DNA from 3 places in the Methylophaga sp. SB9B genome. Region 2 is predicted to be linked to each of the others. Evidence: predicted binding sites of a transcription regulator. Region 2 holds the regulator's gene; each other region holds the start of a gene.
What was found. The regulator FNR, encoded in region 2, switches genes on or off when oxygen is low (the NO sensors DNR and NnrR bind a similar motif). The targets are predictions, from matches to a motif close to TTGATNTANATCAA.
Positions count from the first base shown of each region.

Region 1: ccoN (cytochrome-c oxidase, cbb3-type subunit I) is a predicted target of FNR. The motif match lies at 2,402-2,415, and genes of this name have one in related genera.
Region 3: E8Q33_RS14135 (cytochrome-c peroxidase) is a predicted target of FNR. The motif match lies at 3,545-3,558, and genes of this name have one in related genera.

Region 1 is NZ_SSXS01000001.1:79,556-85,569, reverse strand. Features, by position in the region: gene rpsA (30S ribosomal protein S1) at 1-1,367, shown strand, start outside; gene E8Q33_RS00385 (integration host factor subunit beta) at 1,482-1,772, shown strand; gene E8Q33_RS00380 (MTH938/NDUFAF3 family protein) at 1,779-2,180, shown strand; gene ccoN (cytochrome-c oxidase, cbb3-type subunit I) at 2,558-3,979, shown strand; gene ccoO (cytochrome-c oxidase, cbb3-type subunit II) at 3,990-4,667, shown strand; gene E8Q33_RS00365 (cbb3-type cytochrome c oxidase subunit 3) at 4,660-4,869, shown strand; gene ccoP (cytochrome-c oxidase, cbb3-type subunit III) at 4,859-5,794, shown strand.
Region 2 is NZ_SSXS01000005.1:32,909-38,922, reverse strand. Features, by position in the region: gene hisF (imidazole glycerol phosphate synthase subunit HisF) at 1-533, opposite strand, end outside; gene hisA (1-(5-phosphoribosyl)-5-[(5-phosphoribosylamino)methylideneamino]imidazole-4-carboxamide isomerase) at 535-1,284, opposite strand; gene hisH (imidazole glycerol phosphate synthase subunit HisH) at 1,310-1,945, opposite strand; gene hisB (imidazoleglycerol-phosphate dehydratase HisB) at 1,996-2,589, opposite strand; gene fnr (fumarate/nitrate reduction transcriptional regulator Fnr) at 2,687-3,436, shown strand; gene E8Q33_RS06735 (OmpW family protein) at 3,547-4,242, shown strand; gene murJ (murein biosynthesis integral membrane protein MurJ) at 4,288-5,832, opposite strand; gene E8Q33_RS06725 (hypothetical protein) at 5,886-6,014, shown strand, end outside.
Region 3 is NZ_SSXS01000015.1:42,649-48,662, reverse strand. Features, by position in the region: gene E8Q33_RS14150 (TetR/AcrR family transcriptional regulator) at 1-485, opposite strand, end outside; gene E8Q33_RS14145 (catalase family peroxidase) at 745-1,743, shown strand; gene E8Q33_RS14140 (cysteine hydrolase family protein) at 1,813-2,415, shown strand; gene E8Q33_RS14135 (cytochrome-c peroxidase) at 2,465-3,463, opposite strand; gene E8Q33_RS14130 (PQQ-binding-like beta-propeller repeat protein) at 3,640-5,391, shown strand; gene E8Q33_RS14125 (diguanylate cyclase) at 5,466-6,014, shown strand, end outside.

The DNA of each region.
Region 1 (6,014 bases), on a different contig from region 2:
AAGCTAATGAAACTGTTCTGGGGATTATCTCTGGAAAAGTCAAAGGTGGTTTCACTGTTGATCTGGAAAACATCCGTGCGTTCCTGCCAGGTTCACTGGTTGATGTGCGTCCTATTCGTGATACTTCACACCTCGAAGGCAAAGAGCTTGAGTTCAAACTGATTAAGCTGGATCGCCCACGTAACAATATCGTTGTTTCTCGCCGTGCCATTATGGAAGCTGAGAACAGTGTTGAACGCGAAGCTCTTCTGGAAACATTGGAAGAAGGCAAAGTAGTTAAAGGTATCGTTAAGAACCTGACAGATTACGGCGCGTTTGTTGACCTTGGCGGTATTGATGGTCTGTTGCATATCACTGATATGGCATGGAAACGTGTTAAACATCCTTCAGAAGTTGTTGCCATCGGTGATGAAATCGATGTTCAAGTTCTGAAATTTGATAAAGATCGTGAACGTGTATCGTTAGGCCTGAAACAATTGGGTGATGATCCTTGGAAAGATATCGCTCGTCGTTATCCGAACAGCACACGCATTCAAGGTAAAGTGACCAACATTGCTGACTACGGTTGCTTTGTTGAAATCGAAGACGGCGTTGAAGGTTTGGTTCACATGTCTGAAATGGACTGGACCAACAAAAACGTACATCCTTCTAAGCTGGTCACATTAGGCGAAGAAGTTGAAGTAATGGTTCTGGATATCGATGCAGAACGTCGTCGTATTTCACTGGGTATCAAACAGTGCCAAACCAACCCTTGGGAAGAGTTCTCAATGACTCATAACAAAGGTGACAAAGTCAGTGGCGCTATCAAATCAATCACTGATTTCGGTATCTTCATTGGTTTGGACGGTGGCATTGACGGCCTGATTCACTTGTCTGACATCTCTTGGGAAGAAGAAAACGAAGAACTGATTCGTGACTTCAAGAAAGGCGATGAAGTTGAAGCCGTAGTACTGGCAATTGATCCTGAACGTGAACGTATTTCTCTGGGTATCAAACAATTGCAGGATGATCCATTCTCTGCCTATTTGTCTGAACATCCACGTGGTTCTGTTGTTACAGGTAAGGTCACTGAAGTTGATGCCAAAGGCGCAACAATTGAATTGGCAGAAGGCGTTGAAGGTTATGTTCGTGTTGCGGATATTTCGCGTGAACGTATCGAAGATGCCAGCAAAGTGCTGAATGTCGGTGATGAAGTAGAAGCTAAATTTACAGGAATGTCGCGCAAGGATCGCACGCTGACTCTGTCTATTAAAGCTAAGGATGATCAAGAAGAGTCCGAAGCTGTGAAAGAGTACAGTAATGTTAGTTCCGGCAATACCACTTTAGGTGATTTGCTGAAAGAACAAATGAATCAGAAAGATAGCTAATCTGTTCATTTAGTAAGCATCCGGTAATTTACCGGATGCTTATTTTTTCTTGTTACACAGCTGCCTTAACGTTAAGGCATAACCCAAAGTCTACTGCCGGGAATCTAGGAAATTATGACCAAGTCTGATTTGATAGAAATACTATCCGAAAAACAATCTCTATTGAATTATCGAGACGTTGAACTAGCGGTGAAGTTAATTCTTGAACAGATGAGTGATTGTCTGTCACGTGGTGATCGTATTGAGATCAGAGGGTTTGGCAGTTTCACCTTGCATCATCGTCCACCCAGAGTGGGACGTAATCCAAAAAGTGGTGAATCCGTTAAGCTTGATGAAAAATATGTACCGCATTTCAAACCCGGAAAAGAGTTACGTGATCGCGTAAATAATGCCGCTGGTTTTTAATAAAAAATGAAAATTAGTCAGGAAGCCGTTACTGACGCTCTTGTAATAAAAAGTTATGGCGACGGCTTTCTGCTGATTCAATCTTCAAATCAACCTCAACAACAGATCACGCATAATTGCATTCTCACTCCTGAAGGCATATTTGATGCGCTGGATCTGAATCGCTTCGATGAAAATATCAGCGATACACAGATTAAAAAAATCAAATCCTTTCAAGCCGACGTTGTCATCTTGGTGAAGGATGACGGTCTTACCTCTCACTCGATCAAAATTACCCACACATTTGCCCAATATGGTATTTCATTAGAAATAATGTCGCTTGGTGCTGCTTGTCGTACCTACAATTTGCTATTAAATGAAGGCAGAAAGCCAATATTGCTACTTGATTTAGAGTCTGAATGCGGGTGATCTTCAATGTTTGTGGTTATTGATGTGAATACCCATATTAAGCATAAGGTTTAAACCTTTGTTTTATGTCAGTTATTAGGGATTAGATGAATGAATGAATCGCTAAAACTTGACCACACCTGATGAAGTCAGGAAAATTCCCTGGTTTAGTCAACGCAAAGTTTGCGAAAAAGCTTATAGGCTCGCAATTTTTGGCAAAAGGCTTAGCAAAATCAGCAAAGTTGATCTGGATCACGGATTTGAAAGCATCAACATTGTTGTTTTGCGGTAAAATTTGTCGAGCTTGATTGTTGGGCGATATGAAATTGGGTTCTGTTTCTGAGAATAAATAAAAGAAGCAGTGATAGAGTTTTCATGAGAGAGAAGGTGTGATCGCTATGCAGGCGAAACAACAGTATAACTTTGAAGTAGTCAAATGGTTCTCCTATATGGCGGTAGTCTATTTGGTTGCCGGAACGGGTATGGGTGTATTTATTGCATCGCAGTTAGCCTGGCCAGATCTTAATTTTGATAATCCTTACATTAGTTTTGGTCGATTACGTCCATTGCATACCAATACGGTAATTTTTGCATTTGGTGGATCAACATTAATGGCCACAGCATTTTATGTTGTGCAACGTACCTCTGGAGTAAGACTCTGGAGTGATAAATTGGCCTGGTTCACCTTTTGGGGATGGAACCTGATTATTCTCGGCGCCATCATCACGTTGCCTTTAGGCTTAACTCAATCAAAAGAATATGCTGAGCTGGAATGGCCGCTGGATATTTTGATTGCGGTAGTCTGGGTAAGCTACATGTTCAATTTCATCATGACCTTATCGATCCGTAAGGTTTCACATATCTATGTTGCCAACTGGTTCTTCCTGGCAATGATGATCATGATCACCTATCTCCATGTAGTAAACAGCTTGGCTATTCCTGTCAGCATGTGGAAATCGTATTCGATCTTCTCTGGAGTTCAGGATGCGATGATTCAATGGTGGTGGGGTCATAACGCAGTTGGTTTCTTCCTGACTGCGGGTTTCCTTGGCATCATGTACTACTTCGTACCTAAACAGGCAAACCGTCCTGTTTATTCTTACCGTTTATCGGTTATCCATTTCTGGGCGTTGGTATTTGGTTATGTGTGGTTAGGTGCTCACCACCTTCAATACACAGCATTACCAGATTGGACAGGTTCACTGGGTGCTGCCATTTCATTAGCGATGATTATTCCTTCATGGGGTGGTGCGTTAAACGGTATGTTCACTCTGAGTGGTGCTTGGGACAAATTACGCACGGACTATATTTTACGATTCCTGATTGTCTCTTTAGCGTTCTACGCGATGTCGACTTTTGAAGGCCCGGTTATGGCTTCGAAAACAGTAAACGCCTTGTCACATTACACTGACTGGACTATCGGTCATGTTCACTCAGGTGCGCTTGGCTGGGTTGCGATGGTTTCTGTAGGTGCGTTGTATCATATGGTTGAACGCATGTGGGGTACGACGATGTATTCCGTTAAGCTGGTTAATCTGCATTTCTGGATGGCGACCATCGGTACTGCGATTTACATCACCGCAATGTGGGTATCAGGCATTATGCAAGGTCTGATGTGGCGTGCTTATGATGAATACGGCAACTTGGCATATACCTTTGTTGAGTCAGTCGCACAGATGCATCCTTACTACGCGATGCGTGCAATCGGTGGACTGATTTTCTTCCTGGGTGCGGTCATCATGCTGTTTAACGTAACAGTGACTATTCGCCGCGCGATTGCAAAACCATCTGCCGAAATGGCAACTGCAGCGAATATTTGAGGGAATCAGCATGGCTAATAAATCTAATAAACGCGTTAGTTTTCAAGATTGGGTTGAACAAAACGTTTGGGGACTTGCTCTAGCTACAGCATTAGTAGTGTCTGTAGGCGGTATTGTTGAGATTGTCCCGTTGTTTTATCTGCAAAATACATTTGAGGATGATGTCTTTCCTGAATATGAAGAACTGCAAGGTGTTCGTCCATATACGGCTTTAGAATTGGCTGGTCGTGACGTCTATCAACGTGAAGGCTGTTATTTATGCCATTCACAAATGGTGCGTCCATTCCGTGATGAAAAAGATCGTTATGGTCATTATTCATTAGCAGTTGAATCTAAATATGATCACCCATTTCAGTGGGGGTCTAAGCGTACTGGGCCTGACTTGGCTCGTGTAGGTGGAAAATACTCTGATGCATGGCATATCCAGCATCTTCGTGACCCACGTTCTGTAGTGCCTGAGTCCATCATGCCACGCTACCCATGGCTAGATAATGCCACCATCAATGGCGAAGGCATGGTTCGCCGCTTGAAAGCAATGAAAGTATTGGGCGTACCTTATACAGATGAACAAATTCTGGGTGCTGCCGAAGCGGTAGAAGGCAAAACGGAAATGGAAGCTTTGGTAGCTTATCTGCAGGTACTTGGCACAATGATCCAGTTTGAACCAGGTAGAGATTACCGTGAGTAATTTCTTGTCTTATTTTGAGACAAACTGGTCGGCCATGACCGCAAGTGATTGGGTGGGCACGATACTGACAGTCATTATTTTTATATTGATGTTTGGTATGTATTTCTGGGCATTACGACCTAAGAATAAAGAAAAACTTGAATCACACCGTGACATGGCGCTGAGAGATGACGATATAAATTCGGAGAAAAATGATGGCTGATAACAATAAAAATCCTCATGAATGTCCAGATACAGGTCATGAATGGGATGGCATCAGAGAGTTAACTAATCCGCCGCCACGCTGGTGGACAATAGCTTTATACCTGAGTGGATTGTTAGTTCTGGTTTATTTTATTTTGTATCCATCACTGCCGTTAGTGACTGGCAATACCAAGGGTATTTTGGGTTGGACTCAAATTAAAGAATATAAAGAAGACCTGGCAAAAATCGAAGAAAAACGTGCACCTTTTGAAGATCGTATCGCTGCCATGACTGCAGAAGAGATTTTGGAAGATGACGAATTATTACGTTATGCCGTAGGTTCTAGCAAAGTACTTTATGGTGATAACTGTGCTGCATGCCATGGTGTTGGTGGTTATCCTCAACCAGGTTCAGGTTATCCTATCCTGGCCAATGATGATTGGTTATACGGTGGCACAGTAAGTAAAATTATCGAAACGTTGGCAAAAGGTCGTCAAGGCATGATGCCGGCACATGCAAATTTATTAACCGAAGAAGAAGTAGACGGTTTAGTTGAGTTTGTTGTGAACAGTGCCAATGGTGAAGCCACCGACGCACAATGGAAGCTATATAACGAGAAGGGCTGTGTAGCTTGTCATGGAGCTGATGCCAAAGGTATTCAGCAACTTGGTTCTGCGAATCTGGCTGATAAAGTATGGCGTTTTTCTGGTGAGCCAGATGAAATCCGTCACACTATTTTGCACGGCGTTAATGATGCAAACGATCCATTAACACGCGTTGCTGTTATGCCAGCCTGGAATGAAAGACTTGCAGTGCGTCTGGAAGCAGAAGAGTTCGGTGATGATCCAGAAGACTATTACGATGGCACTGAAACTGAACGCTTGAGTGAAAATGAAATCAAAAAACTAGCTATCTATGTGCATCAACTTGGTGGTGGCGAATAAAAAAGTAAAACTGGCTTGAATAAATAAGTTAGTTCAAATCAGGAGAAGATTATGGGTTTAGATGCAGTTGTGATTGGGGCCATTGTAAGTGTTGTTCTGACAATTGTTGTAATTGCAGTAATTGCTTATAAAGTCGTTAGAAATATGGAAGATAGCTCCAACGATAATTAAGTCAATAGTTGATTAAAAAAGCCGATCCAATCGGCTTTTTTTATTTGTG
Region 2 (6,014 bases):
CTGGTTAACAGGATCTCACCGGCACCCAGTTCAACCATTTTTTTGGCCCATTCAACCGCATCGATGCCGGTTGCTTCTCGACCACCATGGGTAAAAATTTCCCATCGTGGTGTTTCACCTTCAGCAGAAACACGTTTGGCATCAATTGCCACAACGATGCATTGTGAGCCGAATTTTTCTGCGGCTTCGCGAACAAAATCAGGGTTTTTAACCGCTGCGGAATTAATACCGACTTTATCAGCACCGGCATTCAACATCCGACGGATGTCCGCCACGGTGCGAATGCCGCCACCAACAGTAAGAGGAATGAAGACCTGAGAAGCAACGGCTTTCACAACATCTTCCATAGTGTCGCGATTATGATGAGTCGCCGTAATATCCAGAAAGGTCAGTTCATCTGCCCCTTGTTCATCATATCGTTTGGCGATTTCAACCGGATCGCCGGCATCACGGATATCGACGAACTGAACGCCTTTAACAACGCGTCCAGCATCGACATCAAGACAGGGAATGATGCGTTTTGCCAGTGCCATATCAGAATTGCAGAGGTGGGTTCAGACGATCAGCCAATGCCTGTCCTTCAGCCAAATCGATGGTGCCTTCATAGATGGCCCGGCCAATAATAGCGCCCATAACACCTTCAGACTCGTAATGGCAGAGAGCTTTGATATCGTCATAGTTAGTAACACCGCCAGAGGCAATTACCGGGATATTGATGGCACGGGCTAAATCACGGGTAGATTGCAGATTTACACCTTGCATCATGCCGTCACGGCTGATGTCAGTATAAATAATAGCCTCAACCCCATCCTGCTCAAATTGTTGAGCGATATCGATAACATCATGATTGGATAATTTAGACCAGCCATCAATGGCAACTTTGCCATCTTTAGCATCCAGCCCGACGATGATATGGCCCGGAAACTCGGCACAAACGTCGCCAACAAAATGCGGTGCATTAATGGCTTTGGTGCCAATAATCACGTAACGAACACCCGCATCAAGATAAGTTTGAATGGTATCTTCATCACGAATGCCGCCCCCCACCTGAACATCCAAATCAGGAAAAGCAGCACAGATTCGATGAATAACATCAGCGTTAACAGGATTACCCGCAAAAGCACCGTCCAGATCCACCATGTGCAATCGTTTGGCACCGGCTTCAACCCATCTGGTCGCTACGGCCAGCGGATCTTCTGAAAATACAGTGTTATCTTCCATGCGTCCCTGACGCAATCGAACGCAGTGACCCTCTTTAAGATCAATGGCAGGGATTAATAACATAACGCTTTCTCCATCAAACAATTTGTCAGGACTGACCGTCCCAGTTAATAAAATTTTTCAATAACTGCAAGCCGGCATGCTGGCTCTTTTCAGGGTGAAACTGTACGGCAAACAGGTTTTCTTGTGCCAGTGCCGCTGCAAACGGTAATGCGTAATGACTGCGGCCCGACACTTTCCCTTCATCTACAGGTTTAACATAAAAACTGTGAACAAAGTAAAAACGACTGTTTTGTTCAATATCCTGCCATAAAGGATGAGCATAAGTCTGTTCAACTTGATTCCAACCCATATGGGGCACTTTTAGTCCCTGTTCTACTGCTTTGTCAAAATACACCACATCACCACCGATGATATTTAAACCATCAGAGCCCTGGTTTTCCTGACTATGAGTTAATAAAGCTTGCATGCCAAGACAAATGCCGAGGAACGGTTTTTGTTTGGCTACTTCAACGATAATTTTGTCTAGTTCGAGTTTTTTGAGTTCAGCCATGCAATCCCGAATAGCGCCCACACCGGGAAATACAATGTGATCAGCCGAACGAATATCGGCCGGATCCGCGGTAACAATAATTTGGGTGTGGTTATCTGCTACGGCTTCCAACGCTTTGGAGACTGAGCGTAAATTACCCATGCCGTAATCAATAACTGCAACGCGACGCATAAAACAAAAACCTAGGCTAGAAAGTGAAAATGATTAAATCGATAACCCGATTACAACGCACCTTTAGTGGATGGCAATTGTTGTAATGCGCGCTCATCCAAGGTAACGGCCATACGTAATGCCCGTCCAAACGCTTTAAAGATGGTTTCAGCGATATGGTGCGCGTTACGACCTTTAAGGTTATCGATATGCAGCGTAATGCCAGCATGGTTGACTAGGCCCTGAAAGAACTCATAAAACAGATCAACGTCAAACTCACCAATTTTGTCGCGGGTAAAGGTCACGTCAAACTCAAAGCCTGGACGGCCGGACAAGTCCAATACCACCCGAGATAAAGCTTCATCCAGCGGCACATAGGAATGACCGTAACGAATAACGCCTTTCTTGTCGCCAAGAGCTTGTTTTAATGCTTGACCGATAGTGATGCCGACATCTTCAACGGTGTGATGAGCATCAATGTGCAGATCACCATTTGCTTTGATTTGTAGATCAAATAAGCCGTGTCGGGCAATTTGTTCCAACATGTGATCGAGGAATGGCACACCGGTTTCGGATTGAAATTTTCCGCTGCCATCCAGATTGATGGAAACTTCAATTTGTGTTTCGAGCGTGTTACGCGCAACAGTGGCGCTACGAGCGGTCATTTGCTTTCCTGAAAACTGAAATAAAAACAGATAATAACTGTTTCAGTGCAGGGTTTGAAGCGTTATCATGGTCAGTGACTTTTTTATGGATAATAAAATGACACAAGCCCAGATGATAACACCGTTGTTTCAGGACCTTGCAAAGGTTGAACATCATCATCAGTTAGCCTGTCAGTCATGTGCTTTATACCGACTATGCCTGCCTTTAGGTCTGCATCGGGATGACTTATCCAAGCTGGATGAAATCATCAAACGCAGTGCCGGTTTTAAACGCCATCAAATTCTGTTTGAGCCAGCCTCAACCTTCAAGACCATTTTTGTAGTGCGGTCTGGTTCGTTCAAAACTACTATTTCAGCGGCAGATGGTCGTGAACAAGTCACTAGCTTCTATTTCCCCGGTGAGTTTATTGGGATGGATGCCATTTATCAACAGCGCTATTTATCGACAGCTCGTGCACTTGAAGCCAGTAGTGTTTGCGAATTACCTTATGAGCGTTTGCAGGAATTCAGTGCCACGATTCCGGAGTTACAAAATCAGTTGATGACCCGGTTGAGCAAAGAGTTGTCCGCAGATAAAAATTTGTTACTTTCTTTGGGTAAAAAAACCGCCCAGGAAAAATTGATTAGTTTTCTGTTGTCACTTTCTCAACGTTTCAGCGAGCGCGGTTATTCGGCAATGTCATTTCAATTGACGATGTCGCGAGGTGATATCGCGAATCATCTGGGCCTAGCAATCGAAACGGTCAGTCGTTTATTTACACAGTTGCAAGAGCAGCAGTTATTAACAACGCAAGGTAAAGAGGTCACGCTGCTCGACCTTGCGGCATTAAAACAACATTGCGGATAAAATCGTAGTGCTTTAGCAACATTTTTATTGACCTGGATCAATGTCTTAATCCAGGTACTCCGTATGATCTGAAACTGTGCATTACATCAGAACATTATCGGAGTCACATTATGAAAAAAATTCCCCTGATTTCCTCAATCTTGTTGGCCGCTGGTCTGGCCAGCCCTATTTCTACAGTTATGGCTTATGAGGCTGGTGACTGGTTGATTCGGGGGCGTATTATTAATGTTAATCCGAATGACAGCAGTGGTACCTTATGGACAGAAGCTGCAGGTAATTTAGGTAAAGGCGTGACGGTTGATAATGATACTGTGCCAGAGCTGGATATTACTTACATGATAACCCGCAACTGGGGTGTTGAATTGATCCTCGGTTATTCAGAGCATACTGTTAGTACACATAAATCTGCAGGTGGCGTGGCTAGTACTCTTGGATCGAGAGATGTTATTGATACCAAAGTTTTGCCACCCACACTGACTCTTCAGTATCACTTCTTACCGGATTCTAATATTCGTCCTTACGTTGGAGCTGGTATCAATTACACTTACTTCTTCGATGAAAAAGTGCCGAGCAATTCAGGTGTTGCCAACTCAGGCGACAAAGTTAAGTTAGAAAGCTCATGGGGTTGGGCGGCTCAGGCTGGTGTGGATATTGCTATTAACCAAGACTGGTTCGTCAATCTTGATATTAAATATCTGGATATTGATACAACAGCACGCTTTAAAAATACTGCGGTTGGTTCAGCCAAAATTAATGCAGATATTAATCCGTTTGTTTATGGTATCGGTATCGGCCGCCGCTTTTAAGCTTCTCTGTCACTTTTTCAGCCATAAAGCCCTCCTCAAGGAGCTTTATGGCTGGGAATGTGGCTTAATTAAAGTCTTTAGCCTGACTCCGCAAAGTGTTAGAACAGCAAAATAGATGATTGCTGAGATTGTAATCAGCCCCATTAAGATCCCAAAACGATGCCAGCCATCCCAGCTTATCCATTCACTATTTGCCGGTGTTAGCCACATTAGGACTAAGACAAGAGATGCATTGGCCAAAAATGTACGAATAAAGAATATTCCCCAGCCAGCGATAGGTTCATAAACTGCTTTTTTGCGTAAGGTGTAATACAGCAGTCCGGCATTGAGCATGGCCGATAATGCGGTTGCTAAGGCAAGCCCTACATGGGCCAGATAAATCATCAGAATAATATTCAGCACCATATTGCTGACCATGGCAATAATGCCGATTTTGACTGGTGTTTTGGTATCTTGCCGAGCGTAAAAGCCTGGCGCCAGCACTTTAATGAAAATAAACGGCAATAGACCTAATCCATAAGCCATTAAGCTCAAAGAGGCCTGATGGGCATCATAAGGGGTAAATTCGCCATATTGAAACAAAGTCACTAACAACGGTTCAGCCAGAATAATCAATCCTATAGCTGCTGGTGTGCCGATTAAAAATACCCAACGTAAAGCCCAGTCAATTGTGTGGGAAAATTCCTGCATTGAAGCGGTAGCATGTTTTTTGGAAAGGTTAGGTAATATCACAGTCGCCAGTGCTATCCCCAATATGCCTAATGGGAATTCCACTAAACGGTCAGAATAATATAACCAGGAAATACTGCCGGTGATTAGAAAGGAAGCCAGTAAGGTATCGAGTAACAAATTAATTTGTGAAACAGAGACGCCAAACATAGCTGGAATCATCAGTTTTAAGATTTTTTGTACGCCCTCGTCTTTCCATCCCCAGCGTGGTTTCGGTAAGCTGCCTATTTTCATTAAAAACGGCATTTGAAATAGTAATTGCACTACCCCGCCGATAAACACCCCCCAAGCTAAGGCTTTTACCGGCTCGTCTAAATGCGGCGCTAACCATAACGCACAACTAATCATCGAAATATTCAAAAATACCGGGGTAAATGCCGGTACGGCAAATTTGCCAAAGCTATTCAGAATTGAGCTGGCTAAAGCGGTAAGCGAAACAAAGAGAATATAAGGGAAAGTGATTCTTAATAGCTCTCCTGCCAACTGCAGCTTTTCAGGCTGATCCATAAAGCCCGGAGCAAAAATAACAATTAAAATGGGGGCAGCGATGACCCCGATGGCGGTGATGAAAAATAAAATGCCTGCCAAAGTACCGCTGGTTGCTGCGATAAGCTGCTGCAGATCTCGATCTCCCTTCTCTCGGTACTCGGCTAAAACGGGAATAAAGGCTTGGGAAAAGGCTCCTTCTGCAAACAAGCGCCTTAGGAAATTGGGAATTTTAAAAGCAACAAAAAAAACGTCGGAACCCATGCCCGCCCCTAAAAATCGGGCAATAACAATATCTCGAACAAATCCCATTATTCGGGATAAAAAAGTCATCAAACTTACAACGAGAGTAGACTTAAGCAATTTTTCTTTCATGGTCGCTTATTGTTTAGTGGGTAAGCCTGCCAGCGTTTTGCGGAGGAGCAACGATGCAGAATATGTTTAAAAATGTTCATTCTAAGCGTTTTTTGCTGACATATCTTGGCTTGGTTGCTTTATTACTGCTGTTTTTTTTATCGATGAGTCAGGAACAACAACCGTTTGAATCGCCAGCAGAA
Region 3 (6,014 bases), on a different contig from region 2:
GTGATACTGGAATGCATTTTTGCTCGCAAAATGGCACCTTGCCATCCCGATAACAGAAACTCAGCAAGCTGTTCCGTATCGGTAGTTGTTGGTAATTCGCCACATTCAATAGCGTGTTGCAGGCAATGGCTGAATTGCTGTTTCCAACCCTCAAAAACCTGATCCAATCGGACTCTAAAGGTTTCATTCTGGCTGGATAGCTCTTGACCCAATGTACCTATTAAACAACCACGTTTACATTGATTGTCACGGATGGTGGCAAGTCCGTTCTCAAGATAGTCACGAATCCGTTGTAACGGGCTGCTACTTTCATTGGTCAAGAAAAATGCAATCTTATCGGCATAATCAATAGCGAATTCATCAATGATGGCCAAGCCAAAATCTTCTTTACTCGCAAAGTAATAATAAAAAGATCCCTTAGGTACATCAGCGGTCTTCAGCACGGTATTTAATCCTGTGGGATTGAACCCATGACTGCCAATCACCTAGGTGCCTACTTGAATCAATAATTGTCTGGTTTCATTTTTTGTCATATTAGACCGGTCGTCTAGTAAATTTGTTACAACAATAGACCAGTCGTCTAGTAAATGCAAATCTTGGCCAAATACCCCAAATCAATACAGCTGAATTTTTGCTGCAGTGTTTAAATCAGCATGAACTTAGTTCATGCAGAAGGCTCATAAAGGTTTAATATAAATTTTCATGTCCAGAGCAGACTGTGAATTCATAAAAAGGAGAGCATTAATGGCTACTAAAACATTGAAGTATTTGCCACTGGCATTGTTGTTAGGTTTCAGCATAAATCCGGTTTTAGCTGAAGAAAGAGAAAAATCGACGGTTGAAAAGATTGTTGATGTGCAACACGATCTATTCAAAGGGCCAAGAGAGGGATTGCGTTCTAATCATACAAAAGGGGTGGTGCTAACCGGCGAGTTTCATCCTGCTGATTCGGCACGACAGATTACTTCTGCTGCTCATTTGCAACAGCAGTCCTCTCCGATAGTAGTACGTTTTTCCAATGCAACCGGGTTTCCCGACATAGCGGACAACGATCCCAGAGGATTGGCTAAAGGCATGGCGATGCGTATTGATCTGGGCGACGAGGAATATACCGATATGGTATTGAGTTCGGTACCGCGTTTTCCGGTGGCAACTCCAGAAGCGTTTTTAGAAATGCTCACAGCAGTCAGAGACTCTGCCACGTCAGAAGCTGAAACCAAACCTATCCAACAATTTTTAGCTGACAACCCTAAGGCCAAACACTTTGTCGAATACCCGAAACCATTTCCAGCCAGTTTTGCCAATTTGTCATATCACGGTATTAATGCGTTTAAATTCACTAATGCAGATGGTGAATCGGTTTATGGTCGTTATATTGTGACTCCTTTAGACGGTGTTAAAACATTGGAAAAAGCCGATGCGGAAATACAAAATGAAAACTATTTGATGAATGAAATTCGTGAAAGATTACCGCAGCAACCAGCGGAATTTCGTTTAGCCGTACAAGTTGCAGAGCCAGGTGATGAGGTGAATGATGCGACCATTATTTGGCCAGAGGATCGTCTAATAGTTGAGTTAGGTAGGATTGTTCTTTATGCGGCGAAAGCAGATGCTGCAGAGTATGAAAAAGCCACTATGTTTAATCCACTGGCTTTACCAGAAGGAATAGAGCCTTCAGCGGATCCGATTCTATTAGCTAGACCGGGGGCTTATGCGGTCAGTTTTCAACATCGTATGGATTAATTCAGATCAAAATCTAGTTCAATAAAACAGCACATTACTACCTAGTATGAACATTCAATGAGGATTGTTATGGCACAAGCATCACAAACATTAAGAGAGATTGTCGGTCTCGGTCACCAACCAGCTAATTTGAGTGATTCGGCTTTGATTTTGATTGATTGTCAAAATACCTATCGCAGAGGCGTTATGCAGCTCAGTGGCGTAGAAGAAGCGATTGTTGAAGCGAAAGCCTTACTCAAACGGGCAAGGGCTGCCAATATTCCTATCTTTCATATTCAGCATGATGGTGGCCCTGGCTCACCGTATGATTTAACCTCAGATATCGGCCAAATCTCCAGTGAAGTAGCGCCGCAGGATGGGGAGTATGTAATCACTAAAAACTTTCCCAATTCATTTATTCAAACAGAGCTGGACGAACGACTGAAATCGCTGAAAATTGAGAACATCGTGTTAGCGGGATTTATGACGCATATGTGTGTGAACTCCACAGCACATGGCGGATTTAATTTGGGATATAAACCGACTGTGGTCGCCAGTGCTACAGCGACTCGTCCGCTTGAAGCTGCTCATGGCAAACTGGTCCCGGCAGAACAGGTTCAGGATGCGGCCATTGCTTCGACCAGAGATTTATATGCTGCAGTAGTCGATCGTGTGGCAGATTTACCTGACTAGCCCATAAAAAAGCCCGGTGATGATTTTCATCTCCGTTTTTTTGACACGATTAGTTTTCGAAGGGAACAGGAATTGGCGTATTAGGCGTTGATGGTGGTAGTTGCGGTATAGCAAATTGCGGTTGGTCACCAGTCAGCGTTTTCAAAAATGCAGTGATATTTTTGATGTCCTGCTCTTCAAGTTGCTGGCCCAATTGCAATCTGGCCATTACATCCACGGCATCTTCCAGTTTCCAATACGCACCGTCGTGGAAATACGGATAGGTCAATTCAACATTACGTAAGGTCGGTACTTTAAAGGAAAAGCGGTCGGCATCTTTACCGGTCACGGCAATACGCCCTTCGGCAGGGTTATCTGTTTGGTAGGGCTCCATAATACCCATTCTTTGAAACGAGCTACCACCAACTGCTTCGCCGTTATGACAGGCTACACAACCGATTTGTTTGAACTTTTGATAACCGGCAATTTCCGTATCGGTTAAAGCGTTGTCATTACCGTTAAGCCATAAATCGAAACGTGAATTCGGCGTAACCAATGTTTCTTCAAACACAGCAATAGCGTTGGTGACTTGATCCAGTGTAATGTCATCGCTGCCATAAATTTTATTGAACTCAGCAACATATTGAGGAATCGAACGTAGAACATCGATGGCTAAAGAGTGGCTGAAAGCCATTTCCATTGGATTGGCAATTGGACCGGCAGCCTGTTCCTGTAAATCGGCGGCACGACCATCCCAGAATTGCGCCAGATTCATGCTGGAATTCAACACGGTGGGCGAATTGATAGGGCCTTGTTGCCAGTTATGACCTATCGATGTCGGCAGATTGTCACTGCCGCCCATACTCAGATTATGGCATGAGTTACAGGAGATAAAACCGGAACGAGATAGCCGGGGATCGAAAAAGAGTTTTTTCCCGAGTTCAACTTTATCCGGTTCGGTGATAATAAAAGGCTGAATAGGCTTAATCGGTTCATTTGCCAGGCGATTAGCCATGACAGGTGAAACATTCATAAGGGTAACCAGACCCAATAAGAGTGTTTTATACATTGCCCACCTCAATTTATTCAGTTGTCGTGAATTTGAGTGTAAGCGGAGTAATTATTTGCAGTGGGGTTAACAGGCAGGTAATTGATCTGGATCAATAGATCCAATCAGCATGATAAGCGCTATCCAGCGGGGATTAATTGTTATCATGACTAAATAATAATTAGAGAGAGAAAACAATGCGAGTAAAAGACTTCATCTGGTTAAGCGGCTTGTTGACAGTGATATCGCTGCCACTTTCAGCAGCAGAAAACGACTGGCCCGTTTATGGTGGTGATAACTTGCACCAGCGACACAGTAAACTGACACAAATCAATAAAAGTAATGTGACCGGTCTGGTCGAAGCATGGGAGTTTGATACCGGTGTTAATGACACTTTTCAAGCTACGCCGGTGGTACAGGATGGCGTGATGTATGTTTCTTTGCCGTTTAATGACGTCATTGCCTTGGATGCCGCGACGGGCAAACAGTTATGGCGTTATCAGCATGATTTGGACAAGGATTATCCGATTTGCTGTGGATCGGCCAATCGTGGTGTTGCTGTGTCCAATGGCATGGTTTTTACCGGCACTATTGATGCCCGACTGATTGCATTGGATGCCAAAACCGGCAAAAAACGTTGGGACCATCGTGTTATTGGTGAGAACACCGGCATCAGCGAAGATGCCAGCAAACTTGAGGATACTGAGCTGGGCAGTGTGTCTGGCACTTCTGGTGCCGGTATTAATATGGCGCCGATGATTTATCAGGATACGGTCATCATTGGCATCACTGGTGTAGGTTATGGATTGCATTTGGATGCAGTCGATTCTGACTCGCCTCTGGGAACCGTTGTCGGTATTGCCGGAAAATATGGACGTCGCGGGTTTATGGCGGGCTACGATATTCACACTGGTGAACAGAAGTGGCAGTTTGACACAATCAAGTCGGAAAACTGGGAGGGCAACTTCGTTACCAAAACGGCTGATGGGGTTGAATTACCTCGTAATATCACTAATGAAAAAGCCGCATTGCAAGAAAATGCCGATGCCTGGCGCTATGGCGGTGCTTCTGCCTGGAGTACGCCGGTTATTGATCCCTATACTGGCATATTGCATTTCGGCACGGGTAACCCCTCACCTCAAATGGAAGGATCGTCACGTCCTGGCGATAATCTTTACAGCAGTTCTTTACTGGCCCTTGATGCCAGTAGTGGTGATTATCGCTGGCATTATCAACAAGTGCCACACGATCTGTGGGGATATGATGTTGCCAGTCCGCCAGTATTATTTGATATAACGATCAGAGGTCAGCCGGTTCCAGCAATTGGTCAGGCGGGTAAAACCGGCTGGTTTTATGTGCATGATCGGCGTAATGGCAATTTTTTGTATAAAAGTGAAGCATTCGTTCCCCAAAAAAATATGTTCTCGCTGCCAAGCGCTGAGGGCACGATCATTTACCCCGGTGTTATGGGAGGAGCCAATTGGTCTCCGGTATCAGTAGATGCTCGGCGTCGCTTGGTGTTTATTCCTGGCATCCATTGGCCGGTGGAGTATAAATTACATCAGCAGGCCGCAAGTGAAGGTAAGGACGCCGTACGCTATTCTTCGATGTCGCCTATCAATACCCCTGAAAAACATGGATTGTTGACGGCAATTGATTTGGATAGTGGCAAGATTGTCTGGCAAGTGAAAACTGAAAACCCGTTGATCGGGGGCGTGTTAAGTACCGCCAGTGGATTGGTGTTTACTGGAGAGGGCAGTGGCGAGTTGATGGCTTTTGATGCCGATTCTGGCGAAAAACGCTGGAGTGGTAAAACTGATGCTGGCGTTAATGCGCCGCCCATAACTTATCGAATTGATGGCAAACAATATATTGCAGTGGCAGTGGGCGGCAATCGCTTGTTTGGTTTTAAAACCGGGCAGAAAATTAAAGTCTGGCGGTTACCTTAGAAGTTGGTGTTAATCGCAGCATCAGCTTCCAACAGAAAATAGACCTTTAACAGTTTTTGGAAACAACGACATAGATGAATAGCATAAAGGCTAGAGTTATTCTGCTTTGTGTCAGTCTGATCATATTGACAGCTCTGGCCATGCAGTTCAGTCATGGATGGTTTATCAGCCAGCATAACCAACGGCAGATGAATTCGCAGGTAGCGAATGCTTCGTATTTTCTGCAGCAATATATCGAGAGTCGTGAATCAAATTTGCGTTACTCAAGCAATGTGATTACTCAGGATTTTGGTTTCAGACAAGCCATTGCAACCAACGATCTGCCGACTATTACCAGTATGCTTACCAACCATGCCCAACGAATTCAGGCTGATCTGATGTTGGTGCTGAATAATGATGGAGAGTTGATTGCCGGCAATGAACTGGACTTTCCCTTTACAGAATTGGCCAATGTTAATTGGTTAGATTTCAACCGAGCTTCAGAAGCAGGTCAGTTTGTAGAAGTAAATAACCGTTTATACCGCTTGTTTAGTTTGCCCATCAGAGCTCCTCATCAAATTGGTATTAGCGTTATAGCGTTTGAAATCAATGGTATGTTGCTTGAAGAATTAAAGCTAAAAACA